Regions from separate parts of the Streptococcus sp. 544 genome, predicted to be linked through region 3. Evidence: predicted binding sites of a transcription regulator. Region 3 holds the regulator's gene; each other region holds the start of a gene.

Region 1 (5,110 bases), on a different contig from region 3:
CTAAATCAAATGGTCAGTTGAGGGGAATGGTCTTTCTTTTATCTGCCGCTGCCTTCTTGATTAGCTTCTTCTCCATGTTTATTGGTAGTTTTCTAGTGACCTCTTATTCCTCTGTTTACTTCTCCAGTTTAACTCATGTCTATCCATTCTTTTTGGGAAGTATCCTAGCAACTATCGTAGGCGTGCGTCAGACTACTTCCCTAGTTAAGCAGTTGGATAAAATCTGGGATTTACGAAAGACCCTGTTGATTTTTGCAGGAGGTTTTGGCTTCTTACTCATTTTGACCTTCTTTGTCAAATTCACCTATCTTTTTGCCTATCTTATAGGCTTCTTGCTTGCCAGTCTTGCAGCCCTTGCTATGATTCTGGCGGCGCGTGTCTTACATGAAAAGACTCCTCATGTGCAGGAACCAAAGATGATCAGTTTTTTAGCAGATACTAGCTATGCGGTTTATCTCTTCCATTGGCCTTTCTATATCATATTCTCACAGTTGACATCAAATCTTTTTGCTGTGTTATTAACTTTGATTTGTTCTTATGGATTCGCCAGTCTTTCATTTTATGTATTGGAGCCGTGGATTGCAGGCAAGAACACACCTGTTTTACAAACTCTTCGTCCCCTGCCTTATATTCACACAATTCTTGCGACAAGTACAGGAATCTTGGCCTTCATTGTCCTCTTAGTGACTTTCTTGGCACCACAAGTGGGAGCGTTTGAGACAGACTTAACTGTCAATGGTTTGAAGCAAGCTGCTAGTAATATTGCCCAAACAAAAGTGATGGCAGAACGAGCAGAAGCTGATAGTTTGGGGATTGCTGATGGCACTATGTTAATTGGTGACTCGGTGGCTTTAAGGGCAAATACAGCTTTGCAGACAGCCCTTCCAGGAGCACAGATAAATGCTCAGGTCAGCAGAACAACCAAGAATGCCAATGAAATCATGCTAAACAATAGCCAGAATAAATTTTTACCTAAGATGGTGGTCATTGCGACTGGGGTAAATAATCCTGAAAATTACAAGGAAGACTGGGACAGTATCGTGAAAAATCTTCCTAAGGGCCATCATATGGTTTTGGTGACTCCTTATGAGGGAGATAAGACAAAAGAGACCTATGCCATCGTTGAGAAGGCGGCTGCATATATGAGAGAATTGGCAGAGAAGACTCCTTACGTCACGATAGCAGATTGGAATCAAGCCGCTAAGGAACATCCAGAAATCTGGGCAGGAACAGACCAAGTCCATTTCGGAAGTGACACTAGCACTATTGAAGCAGGAGCTAAATTGTATGCAGATACCATTGCTACAGCCTTGCAAACAGCTCAAGACAAACCAGTCAAATCAAAATAACGTGTATTTAAAAGAAAAGAGTTGGAGAAATCCAGCTCTTTTAAAATATCTCCAGAAAATAGGTCTATACCATTTACAAATGAATCAGAAAGGTTTATAATGTAATTGACATAATAAATATCAAAAGTAATCTTTTAAGGAGGTCATTATTATGCCTAATTACGTTAAAGCGGATCAGTTTTTTTATCCATTTGGCATTCGTCGCGGTGGGTACCTGGAACTTGTTGATGGCAAATTTGGGAAACATGTGGATCAAATTCCTGAAGGAGCAGAGGTTCTTGACTATACTGGTTATAGCATTGCACCAGGTCTTGTGGATACTCATATTCATGGATATGCAGGTGTAGATGTGATGGACAACAACATTGAAGGTACATTGCATACTATGAGTGAAGGACTTCTTAGTACCGGTGTTACCAGTTTCTTGCCCACAACTTTAACAGCCACTTATGAACAATTGCTTGCAGTCACTGAAAATCTTGGAAACCATTATAAAGAAGCAACAGGTGCTAAGATTCGTGGGATTTATTATGAAGGTCCATATTTCACAGAAACTTTTAAGGGGGCACAAAATCCAACTTATATGAGAGACCCGGGTGTTGAGGAGTTTCATTCTTGGCAGGATGCTGCAAAAGGGATGCTAAATAAAATCGCTATTGCACCAGAACGTGATGGGGTGGAAGATTTTGTACGTACTATTACAGGTGAAGGTGTGACAGTTGCACTTGGACACTCAGATGCGACATTTGAACAAGCTAAGAAGGCAGTTGATGCTGGAGCTAGTGTATGGGTACATGCCTATAATGGGATGCGTGGGTTGACTCACCGCGAACTGGGTATGGTTGGAGCCATGTATCAATTACCTCATACCTATGCAGAGTTGATCTGTGATGGCCATCACGTAGATCCAAAAGCCTGCGAAATTCTTATCAAACAAAAAGGGACAGAAAACATTGCCCTTATTACAGACTGTATGACAGCTGGTGGATTGGAAGACGGAGACTACATGTTGGGAGAATTCCCAGTTGTCGTTGCCAATGGAACTGCACGTCTCAAATCGACAGGTAATTTGGCAGGTTCTATCCTCAAACTCAAGGACGGTTTGAAGAATGTGGTTGAATGGGGAATTGCGAATCCACATGAAGCAGTCATGATGGCCAGCCTTAACCCAGCAAAATCTGTTCACATTGATGATGTTTGTGGCCAAATCCGTGAAGGCTATGACGCGGACTTTATCGTACTAGATAAAGATTTGGAATTGGTAGCAACCTACCTAGACGGTGTGAAACGTTATCAAGCATAAGAGAGAAGGCAGAAGTTAGAGACTAGCTTCTGCTTTTTTATGTATGGTGCTTTACTGGTAAACAAAAAAGTTAAAAAAATCACAAAAAATCTTGAACAAGCAAATGAAAAGGTTTACAATTGTATTATAAATAGTACAAATAAAAAAACGGAGGAGTGCTTTATGAAAGCCTATACTTATGTTAAACCAGGACTTGCTTCTTTTGTTGATGTAGACAAACCAGTTATTCGCAAGCCAACAGACGCTATTGTGCGTATCGTAAAAACCACTATTTGTGGAACAGACCTCCATATTATCAAAGGGGATGTTCCTGCTTGCCAAAGTGGTACCATTCTTGGTCACGAAGGGATTGGGATTGTTGAAGAAGTTGGGGAAGGAGTTTCTAACTTCAAAAAAGGCGACAAGGTCTTGATTTCTTGTGTTTGTGCCTGTGGTAAATGCTACTACTGTAAAAAAGGAATTTATGCCCACTGTGAAGACGAAGGGGGTTGGATTTTCGGTCACTTGATTGATGGTATGCAGGCTGAGTATCTACGTGTCCCTCATGCAGATAACACTCTTTACCACACTCCAGAAGACTTGTCAGATGAAGCCTTGGTTATGCTATCAGACATTCTGCCTACTGGATATGAAATTGGTGTCTTAAAAGGGAAAGTGGAACCTGGTTGCAGCGTAGCTATTATTGGTTCAGGACCAGTTGGATTAGCTGCTCTTTTGACAGCTCAATTCTATTCACCAGCTAAATTGATTATGGTAGACTTAGACGATAACCGCTTGGAAACTGCTGTATCATTTGGTGCGACTCACAAGGTTAATTCTTCAGACCCTGAAAAAGCCATTAAAGAAATTTATGATTTGACAGATGGCCGTGGTGTAGATGTCGCTATCGAAGCTGTTGGTATTCCTGCAACATTTGATTTCTGTCAAAAGATTATCGGTGTAGACGGAACAGTTGCCAACTGTGGTGTGCATGGTAAACCAGTCGAATTCGATTTGGACAAACTTTGGATTCGCAACATCAATGTAACAACTGGTTTGGTATCTACAAATACGACTCCACAATTGTTGAAAGCACTTGAAAGTCATAAGATTGAACCAGAAAAATTGGTAACTCACTATTTCAAACTCAGTGAAATTGAAAAAGCCTATGAAGTCTTCAGTAAGGCAGCAGACCACCATGCGATTAAGGTCATTATCGAAAACGACATTTCTGAAGCTTAGGAAATGAAAAATTTTTATCACATAAGCAAATAGAAATTCAGTCATCCATAAGATGGCTGGATTTTTTATCAAAAAATTAAGAAATGAGCATATTTCTTTCCTTGTTTAGCGGAATTGGTTATAATATACGGTACAAAGGAATGAATGAATATGTATCGTGTTATAGAAATGTACGGAGATTTTGAACCCTGGTGGTTCTTAGAAGGTTGGGAAGAAGACATTGTAGCAAGTAGAAAATTTGACCAGTATTATGATGCTCTCAAATACTACAAAACTTGCTGGTTTAGATTGGAACAAGAATCCCCTCTTTATAAAAGCAGAAGTGACTTGATGACCATTTTTTGGGATCCAGAAGACCAACGCTGGTGCGATGAATGTGATGAATATTTACAACAATACCATTCTTTGGCTCTTTTACAGGATGAGCAGGTTATTCCAGATGAAAAACTACGCCCAGGCTATGAAAAACAAACAGGTAAGGAAAGGCACCGTTCTTGCCGTATGAAATTAAAATAGAGAAAAAGTAACTTTTTTGGAGTTGCTTTTTTTATTTTCCCAAATCTTTGCGAATAGTATAGGTGAGGAGGTAAGTATGGTTCAAGAAATTGCACAAGAAATCATTCGTTCGGCCCGGAAAAAAGGAGCGCAAGACATTTATTTTGTTCCTAAGTTAGACGCTTATGAGCTTCATATGAGGGTGGGAGACGAGCGCTGTAAAATCGGTTGTTATGATTTTGAAAAATTTGCGGCAGTCATCAGTCACTTTAAGTTTGTGGCGGGTATGAATGTTGGAGAAAAGCGACGTAGTCAACTTGGTTCCTGTGATTATGCCTATGACCAGAAAATGGCGTCCTTACGTTTATCTACTGTAGGTGATTATCGAGGGCATGAGAGTTTAGTCATTCGCTTGTTGCATGATGAGGAGCAGGATTTGCATTTTTGGTTTCAGAATATTGACGAATTGGGTAAGCAGTACAGGCAACGGGGGCTCTATCTCTTTGCTGGTCCGGTCGGAAGTGGCAAGACGACTCTGATGCACGAATTGGCCAAGTCACTTTTTAAGGGACAACAAGTCATGTCCATTGAAGATCCGGTTGAGATCAAGCAGGACGACATGCTCCAGTTGCAGCTAAATGAAGCAATTGGACTGACCTATGAAAATCTGATTAAGCTTTCCTTACGTCATCGTCCTGATCTTTTGATTATCGGAGAAATTCGTGACAGCGAGACGGCGCGT
Region 2 (5,110 bases), on a different contig from region 3:
GATAAGACCCCTACTAATAGTCCAGTTTGAAGCAGTGGAAATTTTCTGCTAGTTAGAAAAGTTGCTAGGGCTAAAGGAAACTGAGAAAACAAAAGCCCTACTAGAAAGATTATTAACCACTTCCCCCTGTTTAATACTTCATCCCAAATATTCTTTTTTATCATCAATTATACTCCTACCATTCAATCAAAATCACCTACCTAGTTTGAAGCAATTTTCAAGTAACTATAATATAAAAAGGGGAGAACCCCTTTTTATATTATAGCATTTATAGTGCCATGCTGATGTAGTTCAGGATAAATAAGGCATCCAAAATCCAAATCATGACATGAACATCTTTAGCTTGACCTTTGACAAGCTTAGTCAAAGTGTAAGTCAAGAAACCAACTGCAATCCCTTGAGTGATAGAGTAGCTGAATCCCATAAAGATAGATGTGAAGAAAGCAGGAACCGCTTCAGACATATCGTCCCAATGGATATTTTTCAAGCTAGCCAACATCATAATCCCAACGATAATCAAGATTGGAGCTGTAGCGGCTGTTGGTACAATCGCTAGAAGTGGACTAAAGAAGCTTGAAATCGCAAAACAGATAGCTACAACCAAGGCTGTCAAACCAGTACGTCCACCTGCACCGATACCCGCAGCAGACTCAACATAAGTCGTTACGTTTGAAGTACCTGCAATGGCACCGACTGTCGTTCCAATCAAATCAGAGTAAAGAGCCTTGTCCAACTTGGCTGATTGGTGATTTTCACCATTTGTCGCTACAATACCAACTTTTTCACCTGTACCAATCAAGGTACCAATCGTGTCAAAAATATCTGTCAATGAGAAGGCAAGAATGGCCATCAGAGTTTCAGGCAAGCGAGCTGTATCTGAAATCAAAGCTCCCAAACCTTCTGAACCAAGAGCTGCACCAAAGACTGTCTTCAAATCTTCAAAAGCTGCACCAACATGGTTATTAGCAAAATCGATACTAGACAAATCTACCAAACCAACTGCGATAGCAAGAACCGTTGTTGTCAAGATAGAGAGGATAATTCCCCCTTTAATCCCTTTAATGACAAAGAAGATTGTGATAGCAAGTCCTGCAAGAGCCACCAAAACAGCTGGATTATTAAAGCTGACCAAGCCTGGAACTGCTGAAGAATTTGCTGCAATCGTTGCTTGAGCTTTGTCAGCCCCTTCTCCTACAACAATATAGTTGCCTGGATCAATCGTAAATTTCAAAAGTCCAGCATTCTTAATCCCTACATAGGCAAGAAAGACACCGATACCAGCTGAAATAGCCGAGCGAAGGGCATTTGGAATCGATTCAATGATCATTTTACGAACATTTGTCAAGGTAATAATCAATGAAATAATCCCACAGATGAAGACCATAGCTAGGGCTTCTTGCCAAGAATAACCGAGTCCAAATACAACTGTAAAGGTAAAGAAAGCATTCAGTCCCATACCTGGCGCTTGAGCGTATGGCAAGTTAGCATAAAAAGCCATCATCAAGGTACCAGCAACTGCACCGATAATCGTTGCGAGGAATACACCCTGAGCAGGCATTCCTGTTTGCGAAAGCATTTGTGGGTTTACAAAGAGAATATAGCTCATTGCAAAGAAAGTTGTTAAACCAGCGAGAACCTCTGTACGAACGTCTGTACCGTTCTCTTTTAGTTTAAATAATTTGTCCATCATCAATCTCCTTTTAATTTTTACGAACAATAATAGAATTATATCATTCATCATTCACTTTTTCAATATATTTGTTTAATTTATTTAAGAATTTGATGGAATTTCATTTTTTGTTTGGAATCTGCTTTTCTGTCTGCTTTTTGTTATAATAGAAGACATCTTATCTGGAAAGACACTAGAAAGGTTCATATGACGAAAAAAATTATTGCACTAGACCTGGATGGAACCCTGCTCAACTCAGACAGTCAGATTTCTGACTTTACCAAAGAAACCATTAAAAAAGTTACTGAAAAAGGCCATCAGGTTATTATTACGACAGGTCGCCCTTACCGCATGTCAAAAGATTTCTACCGTGAACTAGGCTTAGACACTCCTATGATTAATTTCAACGGCTCCCTTACTCATTTACCAGACCAAGTTTGGGACTTTGAAAAGTGTTTGACGGTAGACAAAAAATATCTGCTAGACATGGTTCGACGTTCTGAGGACATTCAAGCCGATTTTATCGCTGGAGAATACCGTAAAAAATTCTACATCACAAATCCCAATGAAGAAATTGCCGATCCTAAACTATTTGGTGTAGAAGCTTTCCAGCCTGAAGATCAATTTCAGCCAGAGTTAGTAACCAAGGATCCTAACTGTATTCTGTTACAGACCAGAGCCAGTGACAAATATGCCTTGGCAAAAGAAATGAACGCCTTCTACCAGCATCAACTGTCTATCAATACCTGGGGAGGTCCGCTCAATATCCTTGAGTGTACCCCAAAAGGTGTCAATAAGGCCTTTGCTTTGGACTACTTGCTCAAGGTAATGAACCGCGACAAAAAAGATTTGATTGCTTTTGGAGATGAACACAATGATACCGAAATGCTCGCTTTTGCTGGGAAGGGCTATGCCATGAAAAATGCCAATCCAGAGCTACTCCCTTATGCCGATGAGCAAATTTCCTTGACCAATGACCAAGACGGAGTTGCCAAAATCCTGCAAGACTTATTCTTATAGCCCCTACTGACCAGCTTGCGAGCTGGTCTTTGTGCTCTTTTCACAGTCTCATCAACCAGTTAATCGATTGTTCTATTTTTTACCACCAAAACCTTGGAAAAGGCTTTCTTTTGTGATATACTTCACATATAAATACAAGAGAGCTCGTTACACTCGACTCTGTTGACACAAAATCAATCCAGTCCCGTTGTCCCTGTTCTCGGTCAATATAAAGGAGGATAGCTATGAAAGCTGTTGTTGTAAATCCAGAAAGCACTGGTGTTGCTATTGAAGAAAAAGTACTCCGTCCACTTGAAACTGGGGAAGCACTTGTAGAAATTGAATACTGTGGCGTTTGCCACACCGACCTCCACGTTGCTCATGGTGACTTTGGTCAAGTCCCAGGACGTGTTCTTGGCCACGAAGGTGTTGGTATCGTTAAAGAAATTGCTCCAGATGTGAAAAGCCTTAAAGTCGGTGACCGCGTCAGCGTTGCTTGGTTCTTTGAAGGATGTGGTACTTGCGAATACTGTACAACTGGCCGTGAAACTCTTTGCCGTACAGTAAAAAATGCTGGCTACTCAGTAGACGGTGGTATGGCTGAACAGTGTATCGTAACTGCAGACTATGCTGTTAAAGTTCCTGACGGACTTGATCCAGCCCAAGCCTCTTCTATCACATGTGCTGGTGTAACAACCTATAAAGCTATAAAAGAAGCAAAAGTTGAACCAGGTCAATGGGTTGTTCTTTACGGTGCTGGTGGACTTGGTAACCTAGCTGTTCAATACGCTAAAAAAGTATTTAATGCTCATGTCATCGCAGTTGATATCAACAACGACAAACTTGCCCTTGCAAAGGAAGTCGGTGCTGATGTCGTTATTAACGGTCTCGAAGTTGAAGATGTACCAGGACTCATCAGAGAAAAAACTGATGGAGGAGCTCATTCAGCTGTCGTAACTGCTGTATCTAAAGTTGCCTTCAATCAGGCTGTTGACTCCGTTCGTGCCGGTGGTCGCGTCGTCGCTGTCGGTCTTCCTTCTGAAATGATGGAACTCAGCATCGTTAAAACAGTCCTCGATGGAATCCAAGTCATCGGTTCTCTTGTAGGAACTCGTAAAGACTTGGAAGAAGCCTTCCAATTCGGTGCAGAAGGTTTAGTAGTTCCAGTTGTTCAAAAACGTCCAATAGAAGATGCCGTAGCCATTTTCGACGAAATGGAAAAAGGTCAAATACAAGGACGTATGGTACTCGACTTCACCCATTAATCTATTAGAAACCTATTTTAAAAGTTGGAATGCGCTTCCAACTTTTTTATATTAAATTTTTAAATAAGGATTCAAAAAAACTTCTCTAAAACTCAATATATCAATATTTTCAGATGTAATCTTTTTAATTATTTTATGATAAATAGTTGATTTTTAGATGAAAACGGTTTATACTTAAAAAGTCTTAAAGTTTTCTTAAACGAAAACTAAAACAAAAAAGGAGGAATGACAATAATGAGTATCGGAATCATTATTGCGAGCCACGGCGAGTTTGCTGCGGGTATTCATCAGTCAGGATCTATGATCTTTGGTGAACAAGAAAAGGTTCAAGTTGTAACCTTTATGCCAAATGAAGGCCCTGATGATCTATACGCTAAGTTTAATAACGCTGTTGCTGCATTTGACGCAGAAGATGAGGTTCTAGTTCTGGCTGACCTTTGGAGTGGATCTCCATTTAACCAAGCTAGTCGCGTGATGGGAGAAAATCCCGAGCGTAAGTTTGCCATCATCACAGGACTTAATTTACCGATGTTAATTCAAGCCTACACAGAGCGCCTCATGGACGCTGCTGCAGGTGTAGAAAAAGTCGCTGCTAATATCATTAAAGAAGCCAAAGATGGCATCAAGGCTCTTCCAGAAGAGCTAAACCCAGTTGAAGAAGTTGCAAGCGCTGCAGCTGCTCCAGTTGCCCAAGCTGCTATCCCAGAAGGAACTGTTATCGGAGACGGTAAATTGAAAATCAATCTTGCCCGTCTTGACACACGTCTACTTCACGGTCAGGTTGCAACTGCTTGGACTCCAGATTCAAAAGCAAATCGTATCATCGTTGCTTCAGATAACGTAGCTAAAGACGACCTTCGTAAAGAATTGATTAAACAAGCAGCTCCAGGTAATGTCAAGGCTAACGTGGTTCCAATTCAAAAACTGATTGAGGTTTCAAAAGACCCACGTTTTGGAGAAACACATGCCCTTATCTTGTTTGAAACACCTCAAGATGCCCTTCGTGCCATCGAAGGTGGCGTGCCAATCAAAACTCTTAACGTTGGTTCTATGGCTCACTCAACAGGTAAAACATTGGTCAATACTGTTTTGTCTATGGACAAAGAAGACGTTGCTACATTTGAAAAAATGCGTGACTTGGGTGTTGAATTCGATGTACGTAAAGTACCAAATGATT
Region 3 (5,110 bases):
TTGAGAAAATCCGTGACTTTGCCAATATGCAAGACATGTCTATGCTAGATGCTTCAGCCAATATTATGTTGTCTGGTATCAAGGGTAAAGCAGCCCAGTCAATTTGGGATTTTGCAAATATGATTTTGGATTTGCGGGATCAACTGGACCAGTTAAGCATTACTGAGTTGGTTGAGGCAGTTCTAGAAAAAACAGGGTACGTTGATATCCTTAATGCTCAAGCAACCTTAGAAAGCAAGGCTCGAGTTGAAAATATCGAAGAGTTTCTTTCTGTGACGAAAAACTTTGATGACACCTCTGATGGGTCAGAAGAGGAAACTGGTCTGGACAAGCTGAGTCGTTTCTTAAATGATTTAGCCTTGATTGCGGATACAGATTCAGGTAGTCAGGAGACATCAGAAGTGACCCTGATGACCCTGCATGCTGCCAAAGGTCTCGAGTTTCCAGTTGTCTTTTTGATTGGGATGGAAGAAAATGTCTTCCCACTTAGTCGTGCAGCTGAAGATCAAGATGAATTGGAAGAAGAGCGCCGTCTAGCCTATGTAGGTATCACGCGTGCAGAGAAAATCCTCTATCTGACAAATGCCAACTCGCGCCTGCTTTTTGGTCGTACCAACTACAACCGTCCCACTCGTTTTATTAACGAAATCAGCTCGGACTTACTTGAGTATCAAGGTCTGGCTCGTCCAGCAAATACAAGCTTTAAGGCATCATATAGCAGTGGTGGTCTTGCCTTCGGTCATGGTATGAGTTTGGCTCAGGCTCTTCAAGACCGTAAACGCAGTGCAGCACCAAAAACTATCCAGTCAAGCGGTCTTCCATTTGGTCAATTTACAGCTGGAGCAAAATCAGCTTCTAGCGAGACGAATTGGTCCATTGGTGACATTGCCCTCCACAAGAAATGGGGAGAGGGAACTGTTCTGGAAGTTTCAGGTAGTGGTGCTACGCAGGAATTGAAAATCAATTTCCCAGAAGTAGGTTTGAAAAAACTTTTAGCTAGTGTAGCCCCAATTGAGAAAAAAATCTAATTTTTCATCCTTCTCACGAATAATAAAGTGAGGAGGATTTTTATGTACAGTATTTCATTCCAAGAAGATTCATTATTACCAAGAGAAAGACTGGCTCAAGAAGGAGTGGAAGCGCTCAGTAACCAAGAGTTGCTAGCTATTTTACTCAGAACAGGAACACGTCAGGCTAGCGTTTTTGAAATTGCCCAGAAAGTTTTGAACAACCTTTCAAGGCTAACGGATTTGAAAAAAATGACCCTGCAGGAATTGCAGAGTCTGTCTGGTATCGGCCGTGTTAAGGCCATAGAGTTACAAGCTATGATTGAACTGGGGCATCGTATTCACAAACACGAAACCCTTGAGATGGAAAGTATTCTCAGCAGTCAAAAGTTAGCCAAGAAGATGCAACAGGAGTTGGGACATAAAAAACAAGAGCACTTGGTGGCGCTCTATCTCAATACTCAAAATCAAATCATCCATCAACAGACCATTTTTATCGGTTCTGCAACTCGTAGTATCGCTGAACCGCGAGAGATTCTTCACTATGCAATCAAGCATATGGCGACTTCACTTATCTTGGTCCACAATCATCCTTCAGGAGCGGTAGCACCTAGTCGAAATGATGATCATGTTACTAAACTTGTCAAAGAAGCCTGCGACCTGATGGGGATTGTTCTCTTGGACCATTTGATTGTCTCTCACTCCAGTTACTTTAGTTATCGTGAAAAGACGGATTTAATCTAAAGTTCATTAACGACATAGTCAAAGAGGTTTTTATCTTTTGTACGATTTTCAAATAGAAACTCTGGATGCCATTGGACACCGAGAAAGGCAACATCATCCGTACTCATGACAGCCTCAATGATACCATCTTTAGGATCATGAGCTGCAATCTTTAAGTTAGGTGCTAAATCCTTAATACTCTGATGGTGGAAGGAGTTGATATGGGAGATTTCTCCATAGATTTCTCGAAGAATAGTATCAGGTTCTGTTACCAAGCGTTGAGTTGTGTATTCGGCAGAACAATCCTGCCAGTGGTCTTCGATATCTTGGTACAGAGTTCCGCCCATGGCAACGTTAAAAAGCTGAGTCCCACGACAGACAGAAAAAACTGGCTTTTTCTGTTTAATAGCTTCCTTGATGAGGGCCAGTTCGAAGATATCTCTTTGAAGGTGGTAGTCATCGCTATCAATAGTTTTTGGTTCACCATAGAATTTTGGATCAACATTTTGCCCACCTGTCAAGATGAGCTTGTCAATCAAATTGATATAGTGGCTAGCCATTTCTTGATCACCAATCGGTAGGATGATGGGAATCCCTCCAGCGTCTTTAACGCCTTCAACAAAGCCTTTTGCTGCGTAGCTCATCATGATGTCATCATCTGGATGAGTTTTTTCGTTTCCTGTAATCCCTATAACTGGTTTTTTCATAAAATGATTTTCGCTTTCTAATCCTCTTTTCGCATGAAGTAGAGGAGAGTTTGGAGTTCACTTGTCAAATCGACATACTGAACGACCACGTCTTTTGGTAAATGCAGATGGACTGGTGAAAAACTGAGAATTCCTTTCACGCCAGCATCTACCAAGAGATTGGCAACCTCTTGTGACTTGACGCTGGGAACTGTCAGGATAGCAGTCTTCACATCAGCATCCTTGATTTTATCCTTGATTTGAGAAATTCCGTAAATGGGAATTCCATCAGGAGTTTGGCTACCGACTTCAGGATGGTCATCTAGGTCAAAGGCCATGATAATCTTCATCTTGTTACGCTCATGAAAGCGGTAGTGGAGAAGGGCATGGCCCATATTTCCAATACCAACCAGCATGACATTGGTGATGGAGTTATCATTAAGCAAATCGGCAAAAAACGTCATCAGTTTTTTGACATCATAGCCAAAACCACGACGACCTAGTTCACCAAAATAGGAAAAATCACGACGTACGGTCGCTGAATCAATACCGATAGCCTCTGCAATTTGCTTAGAGTTGGCACGTTCAATCTTTTCTGCATGAAATCTCTTAAAAATTCGATAGTAGAGAGAGAGTCTTTTTGCTGTAGCTTTTGGAATAGCAGACTGTTTATCTTTCACAAAATCACAACCTTTCTATTCTTCTATTTTATAGAAACATTGTGAAAAAATCAACAAAAACAAGAAAAAACTAAGAAAAATCTTAGTTTTGATGTAAAAAATCTGCATGTGATAGAAAACGGTAGAGGTCTCCGACCAGACCCTGATAAACTTCCTGGCCCTTAAAAGTCAAAGAAGTCACATAAAGTGTATCTGGTAGAGTCACACATCCTGACAAAGCTAGCATGAGAGCCTCATAATCTTCATACTTGAGTGTACGCTCTACATGATAGCTGTCCTTATAGGTCAGTTCAAACATTTTGGCTCTATCTTTCCGATTTTGTAAAGACACCACGTTCTACTAAGCTATCCATGAGGAAATAGAATTTTTCCTGATGAATGTGGTGATCTTCTGATTTGAAAATATCAACTAGACGAAGGCCAAACTTGTCAGTGATATTGATTTTAGCACCTGTAAGTTCCTTGTTAATGATGATTTTGAGTTGGAAGCCTTCACCGCTGTTTGGCACTTTTTCAAGTAGGCGAGTCAATTCATAGTTACCAACCTTAGTCTCAAAAAAGGTGTTGTCCTTAAGGGTGAATTTTTTAACAGAAGGGCTAAGAGTGTAGTCGTAACGACAATTTTTTAACAGAATGGTTTTTTCAAATGCCATATGGCTAACCTCCGATAATTTCTTTTAAGGTTTTTGCGAGGGTATGTAGGTCTTCAACAGTATTTTCTGACGACAAACTGATGCGAACGGATTCTTTCAAGCGTTCTGAATTTGCCCCGTACATGGCTTCGAGAACATGGCTGGATTGTACAATGCCCGCAGTACAGGCTGAACCAGTAGAGATAGAAATTCCAGCCAAATCTAGACGAAGGAGTAAGAGGTCATTTTTCTGGCCAGGAAATCCAATATTGAGAACATAAGGAAGATGATGTTGTCCTCTATTCAGGTAATACTGAATTCCCTCTAGCTCTGCCAGAAAGGCAGTCTCTAGATTTTGTACATGTTGAAAATGTTCTTCTTGTTTTTCGAGGTCTTCTTTTAGGGCTGCAACCATACCCACGATGGCAGCTAGATTTTCAGTCCCTGCACGTTTTTTCTGTTCTTGGTCTCCGCCATGTAGATAAGAATCAAAGTCCATGCTAGATGCGTAGAGAAAGCCGATTCCCTTAGGGCCATGGAACTTGTGGGCAGAAGCAGTGAGAAAATCAATGCCCAATTCTTCTGGATGTATAGGGATTTTACCAATAACCTGAACTGCATCAACATGATAGGCAGCAGGGTGTTGCTTGAGTATTTGGCCAATTTCAGCAATGGGAAGTAGGTTTCCTGTCTCATTATTAGCAAACATGGTAGAAACCAAAATCGTATCGTCACGTAAGGCCTCTTGAATTTGCTGGGCAGTGATTTCCTGATTTTCTGGCTGGATAATGGTTGCTTCAAACCCAAAGTGCTGAACCAAGTAATCAATGGTTTCAAGGACAGCATGGTGCTCAATGGCAGTTGTGATGATATGTTTTCCTTGTTCTTGGTGACGAAGGCAGTAGCCAATGATAGCAGTATTGTTGCCTTCAGTCCCACCAGAAGTGAAAAAGATATGTTGAGGTTTTGTCCCCAGTAACTGAGCTAGTTCCTGACGGGCTTCTCGCAAGAGTTTGCCAGCTTGACGACCATGTCCATGAATACTAGAAGGATTGCCATGGGTTTCTTGTAAAACCTTGGTCATAGCTGAAATAGCAACTGCTGACATAGGAGTCGTTGCAGCATTGTCCAAATAAATCAAAGAATCACCTTATTTCTTTTTGTTGTAAGCAAAGAGTGGGCTGACTGGTTTTCTTTCGTGGATACGTACGATAGCGTCACCAATTAACTCACTAGCAGTGATGTAGCATACGTTTTTAGGAGTTTTTTCTTTTGTTGCTACTGAATCAGTCACAAGAATTTCTTTAATCTTAGTATTGTCAAGAAGTTCAGCAGCTCCTTCAACGAAGAGACCGTGGCTAGAAACAGCATAAATTTCTGTA
Region 4 (5,110 bases), on a different contig from region 3:
TTGTAAAAGAAGTTGGTTTTTAACCTGATCACGTTCTTTTTCTAGATCAGAAAGGGTCTTTTGGAGCTGGTTTTCATGCTCCAAACGCAAGGTCGCCAATTGGTTTTCCAAGGCCTGTACTTCCTTATCCTTAGCCAATAAGGCCTGATTACTTGTCTGTTCAACCTCTTTCTTGGCCAATTCTTTTTCTGTATCAAAGTTTTGGATTTGACTCTGTAATTGAGCAATTTCTTGGTCTTTTTGAGCTAGTTTAGACTGTTGTTCATTCATGGCCTTTTGCTCAGCCAAGGCCAGTTCCTGCTTCATCCGGTCGTGCAATTCCTTATCAAACTCTGCCGTTCTCACTTGAGACAAAAGTTCGGCATACTGACTTTCATTTACTGTAAAGACTTCCCCACAGTTGGGACATTTGATTTCGTTCATATCGTTCCTCTTTCTAGACTTCTTTAACCATTATATCATGCCTAAAGGAAAATCAAAAACAGCGAGTCGAAACCCACTGTTTATCTTCTTTTACTTTAAATTTTTTCCAAGGCCAAGCGCAAATCTTCGATCAAATCCTCTACATTTTCAAGTCCGATTGACAAACGAATTTGGTTTGGTGTGACACCTGCTGCTTCAAGGTCTTTTTCTGACAATTGACCGTGAGTGGTTGTAGCTGGATGGACAACAAGCGATTTGGCATCTGCCACGTTTGCTAGGTCAGAGAAGATTTCTAAATGATCAATTACCTTACGGGCTTCTGCCTCCCCACCTTTGACATGGAAGGTAAAGATTGAGCCCACACCTTTTGGCAAATATTTCTCAGCCAAGGCATGGTAAGGACTATCAGCAAGTTTTGGATAATTGACCTTTTCTACCTTAGGATGGTTGACAAGGAAATCAACAATTTTCTCTGCATTTTGCACATGCCGTTCCACACGAAGTGAAAGGGTTTCAAGTCCTTGGAGTAACAAGAAGGCATTAAATGGCGACAAGGCTGCACCTGTATCACGGAGCAATTGAACACGGACAGCGATAATAAAGGCAGCCGCACCTACATCACGAGTATAGCTCAAGTTATGATAGCTTGGGTCTTCCTCAACAAATTGAGGGAATTTCCCTGAAGCCGCCCAGTCAAAACGCCCACTATCGACAATCACTCCACCAATAGTCGTACCATGCCCACCGATAAACTTAGTCGCAGAGTGAATGGCAATATCAACACCGTGAGAAAAGACGTTAATCAAATATGGTGTAGCAAAAGTGTTGTCCGAAACGAGTGGAATCTGGTGTTTATGCGCAATCTCAGCCAATTTTTCCAAGTCAGGAATGTTAATCAAGGGATTGCCCAAGGTTTCAATTAAGACAAGCTTGGTATTGTCTTTGATCGCTGCTTCTACTTCCTCCAAATTATCCACATCGACAAAGGTTGTTGTGATCCCATAACGAGGAAGGGTTTCTTTCAAGAGATTGAAAGTCCCACCGTAAATAGTTGATGCTGCTACAACATGGTCACCAGCATGGGCAAGTGCCAAAATCGTATAAGTCACTGCAGCCATACCTGATGCGGTTGCAAGAGCTCCAACACCACCTTCCAGAGCAGCAATTCTTTCTTCAAAGGCAGCCGTTGTAGGATTTGTAATACGAGTATAGATATTCCCTGGTTTTCTCAAGGCAAACAAATCGGCACCTTCCTGCGTGTCATCAAAAACAAAGGATGTAGTCTGATAAATCGGTACTGCACGAGACTTGGTAGCTGGATCCACAACTTGACCAGCATGCAATTGTAATGTTTCAAATTTAAAATCACGAATCATAAGGCGACCTCCATATAGTTTGATTAAGGATATTGTAGCACCTTGAGTTATAGTTTACAAATATCAGTTTTCTATATTTTGATATAATAAATAACTATTACCTTATTTTAAAAATCGAAAAAAGCACGACTCAATCGTGCTCATTTTCTTAATCTACATAAGTATCTTCATTTTTATTGAGGAAGGCATATGGAAGACCCATCAAGAGGCCTCCTCCGATAAAGTTTCCGATGAAGGTTACACCCCAGTGACGAAGCATATTTCCAACACCGAAGTTGGCAATTGAGTCAGCAGCAACACTGAATTTTACAATCGCGAAAGAAGCAAAGTTCGCGGCAATGTGCTCGTTTGTTAAGAATACAAACATGTAAATCGCTGACAACACAAGCCAAAGTTTGGCACCACCATCTTTGACCAAAACAAATGAAAGAATCGCAATATTAACGAAAATATTTGCCAAAATCGCCTCAAGTAAGACTAATTCATTTGAACGGCCTAACTTCATCTCAACAACCCCTGAGATGAAACTATCGTGTGTCAGATGTGCATAAGCTGCTGAGTGGGCAAAGCCCCAACCTGCTATCAAAGCCCCGATAAGGTTGAACAAGGTACAGTAAAGTAAAATCTCAGCTGTTTTTCTCCAAGAGATTTTTTTCAAGAAACTACCTGCAGTCAAGAACATCATGTTTGATGTTACCAACTCAGCATTCAAGAAAACAATGTAGGCCAAGCCCCAAGCAAAGACAAATGGGAAGAGGAAACGTCCACTACCTGGTGCGATTTTATTAATCAAGTCAGCCCCAACTGCACCTGCAGCAGTACTGAAGGTTAAAAATGCACCTGCAAACATAGAACGAATCGCATACTTAAATTTGCTTTGGCTATAAAGACTTTCTTTCTTCTTGCAAGCAAATTCAATCTTTGAGATAAATTCTGAAGAAACCATAATAAACTCCTAAATCTTTTTTCTTGATAATTATATCACAAACTTTAGAATTAAGGAAGCGTTTTCCGTATTTCATAAAAGTTTATTTTTATGAAAATCTTAAAAAATCAGTGAAATCCATGATTTCACTGATTTGTATTAATAAAATTGTCTATACGGTTGATTGAAAGCTGTTAGGATTTCATCAGATGTTTGTGAATAATCTTTTGTTTCTTTCAAATCACCTTTTACAATAATACGTTCTGTAGCAGCAAGGTCTTCACAGGTTACTAATGTGATTTCATTGACCCCATCTCTATCATCAACCTCATCAACACGATCCGGTGTCACACGTTTGACTTCACGTATTTCATAGGTATAAACTTTATTTTTATCGGTTAGATAAATCTTCATACCATTTTTAGCATTATCTAAAGGAGAAAATAACATTTTATTAGCATTATCAACACCAAAGATATGGTGACTAGCTAGACTATAATTTCCTTCTCCCATTACTTGCTCGCGTTTCATTGTACCAGCGCCGTAGAAGAGATTAACATTATCAAGTCCTTTAAAAATCGGCAAATTCATTTCCAATTCAGGAATTGCAATTCCCCCAATAACTGGTAATTTTTGAGCATCCCATTGAGAAGCTAAAACAGCTTCCGAAGAAATCGCTTTGACCGAATCAAAATCAAAATTTCCTTCTGTATCCTGATTTTCTTCTATTTTTTCTTTTGATACCTGGCTAACTTGATACTTATTGGTATTCCAGACCATGAAAATATTTCGAATTTGCGCATTAAAAATCAAAGCCAGTGACAGTACTATCAGAAATCCTGCTAGGATATTTGTCAGCAGATTTTTTCGCTTGTTTTTCTTTTTATTATTTTTTTGAGACATTATGCTTCACCTTCTGTTTCATTTTCTGTCCCAACTTCTTCTTTTTCTGCCGCTGCAACCGTTGTGAAGGTCACTATCTGAGCATCTTGATCCAGGCGCATTACTTTAACTCCCATAGTTGCGCGTCCTGTTTGTGAAATATTGGCAAGATTGGTTCGAATCATGACACCTGTATCAGTGATAATCATCAAATCCTCATCCCCTTGAACAGTCATAAGACCGGCCAGCAAGCCATTTTTTTCGGTAATTTTAGCTGTCTGCATTCCCTTACCACCACGACCTTTTGTTGGGTATTCAGTAGCGACTGTACGCTTACCATATCCTTTTTCTGTGATAATAAGAACCTCATCTTGATCAGTAATCAAGCTGGCACCAACAACAGTATCTCCTTCACGAAGGTTAACACCTTTCACACCTGTGGCGATACGACTCATGCCGCGAACGGCTGATTGATTAAAGCGAACTGCATAACCAAACTTGGTACCAATGATAATATCCGTATCTTCTTCCGTCAACAAGACATTAATCAACTCATCTTCATCTTTGAGGTTCAAAGCCTTGAGACCATTTTGACGAATATTAGCAAATTCCTTAACGCTGGTTCTCTTCACAATACCATGACGGGTTGTAAAGAAAAGATAAGCATCATCACTGCGATCAGACTCAACATTGATAATAGTCTGAATACTTTCGCCTTCATCTAATTTCAAGAGATTGACTACTGGTAATCCTTTGGCCGTCCGACCATACTCAGGAATTTCATAACCTTTCAAACGATAAACTCGCCCTTTATTTGTGAAGAAGAGCAGATGATCATGGGTGCTAGTTGACACTAACTCACGAACAAAATCATCATCCTTAACACCTGTTCCTTGGACACCACGACCCCCACGTTTTTGAGCAGTAAATTCATCCTGATCCAAACGCTTAATGTAGCCTCTGTTAGAAAGGGTAATCAAGACATCCGATTCTTCAATCAAGTCCTCATCTTCAAGACTCAAGACTTCACCGACCATCAACTCTGTACGGCGTTTATCAGAAAATTTACGTTTAACTTCATCTAATTCGTCTTTGATAATTTGAGAAACACGTTCTGGCTTAGCAAGAATATCCGCCAAATCCGCAATCAGAGCCAAGAGGTCATCATACTCAGACTGAATCTTATCGCGTTCCAAACCTGTCAAACGACGAAGACGCATGTCTAGGATAGCCTGACTTTGACGTTCAGAAAGCTTAAACTTACTCATCAACTCAGCTTGTGCTTCTGCGTCTGTTTCACTAGCACGGATGATACGAATCACTTCGTCGATATGGTCTAGCGCAATCAAGAGACCTTCTAAGATATGAGCACGTGCTTCCGCTTTTTCCTTATCAAAACGTGTACGACGAACAACCACTTCTTTTTGGTGTTCGATATAAGCATCCAAAATCTGACGAAGAGACAAAATCTTCGGTACACCATTTTGAATCGCCAACATATTAA

Evidence for each region. The regulator Rex, encoded in region 3, represses fermentation and respiration genes when NADH is low (regulators of the CRP and FNR family bind a similar motif). The targets are predictions, from matches to a motif close to TTGTGAANTANTTCACAA.
Region 1: a site for Rex is predicted at 2,720-2,737, ahead of HT728_RS09195 (zinc-dependent alcohol dehydrogenase family protein). Genes of this name have one in related genera too.
Region 2: a site for Rex is predicted at 2,800-2,817, ahead of adhP (alcohol dehydrogenase AdhP). Genes of this name have one in related genera too.
Region 4: a site for Rex is predicted at 2,769-2,786, ahead of HT728_RS02320 (formate/nitrite transporter family protein). Genes of this name have one in related genera too.

What each region holds. Positions count from the first base shown of each region.
Region 1 is NZ_VMMU01000025.1:25,254-30,363, reverse strand. Features, by position in the region: gene HT728_RS09205 (acyltransferase family protein) at 1-1,349, shown strand, start outside; gene nagA (N-acetylglucosamine-6-phosphate deacetylase) at 1,501-2,652, shown strand; gene HT728_RS09195 (zinc-dependent alcohol dehydrogenase family protein) at 2,815-3,873, shown strand; gene HT728_RS09190 (DUF1033 family protein) at 4,024-4,389, shown strand; gene comGA (competence type IV pilus ATPase ComGA) at 4,466-5,110, shown strand, end outside.
Region 2 is NZ_VMMU01000011.1:74,531-79,640, reverse strand. Features, by position in the region: gene HT728_RS06520 (type II CAAX endopeptidase family protein) at 1-164, opposite strand, end outside; gene HT728_RS06515 (NCS2 family permease) at 269-1,687, opposite strand; gene HT728_RS06510 (Cof-type HAD-IIB family hydrolase) at 1,877-2,689, shown strand; gene adhP (alcohol dehydrogenase AdhP) at 2,914-3,933, shown strand; gene HT728_RS06500 (PTS sugar transporter subunit IIB) at 4,168-5,110, shown strand, end outside.
Region 3 is NZ_VMMU01000006.1:390,548-395,657, forward strand. Features, by position in the region: gene pcrA (DNA helicase PcrA) at 1-1,028, shown strand, start outside; gene radC (DNA repair protein RadC) at 1,071-1,751, shown strand; gene HT728_RS04615 (gamma-glutamyl-gamma-aminobutyrate hydrolase family protein) at 1,748-2,437, opposite strand; gene HT728_RS04620 (redox-sensing transcriptional repressor Rex) at 2,455-3,096, opposite strand; gene HT728_RS04625 (DUF4649 family protein) at 3,179-3,394, opposite strand; gene HT728_RS04630 (DUF1831 domain-containing protein) at 3,402-3,749, opposite strand; gene HT728_RS04635 (cysteine desulfurase family protein) at 3,754-4,869, opposite strand; gene HT728_RS04640 (ribose-phosphate diphosphokinase) at 4,879-5,110, opposite strand, start outside.
Region 4 is NZ_VMMU01000004.1:31,112-36,221, forward strand. Features, by position in the region: gene HT728_RS02310 (DUF2130 domain-containing protein) at 1-423, opposite strand, end outside; gene HT728_RS02315 (O-acetylhomoserine aminocarboxypropyltransferase/cysteine synthase family protein) at 519-1,799, opposite strand; gene HT728_RS02320 (formate/nitrite transporter family protein) at 1,948-2,745, opposite strand; gene srtA (sortase SrtA) at 2,884-3,627, opposite strand; gene gyrA (DNA gyrase subunit A) at 3,627-5,110, opposite strand, start outside.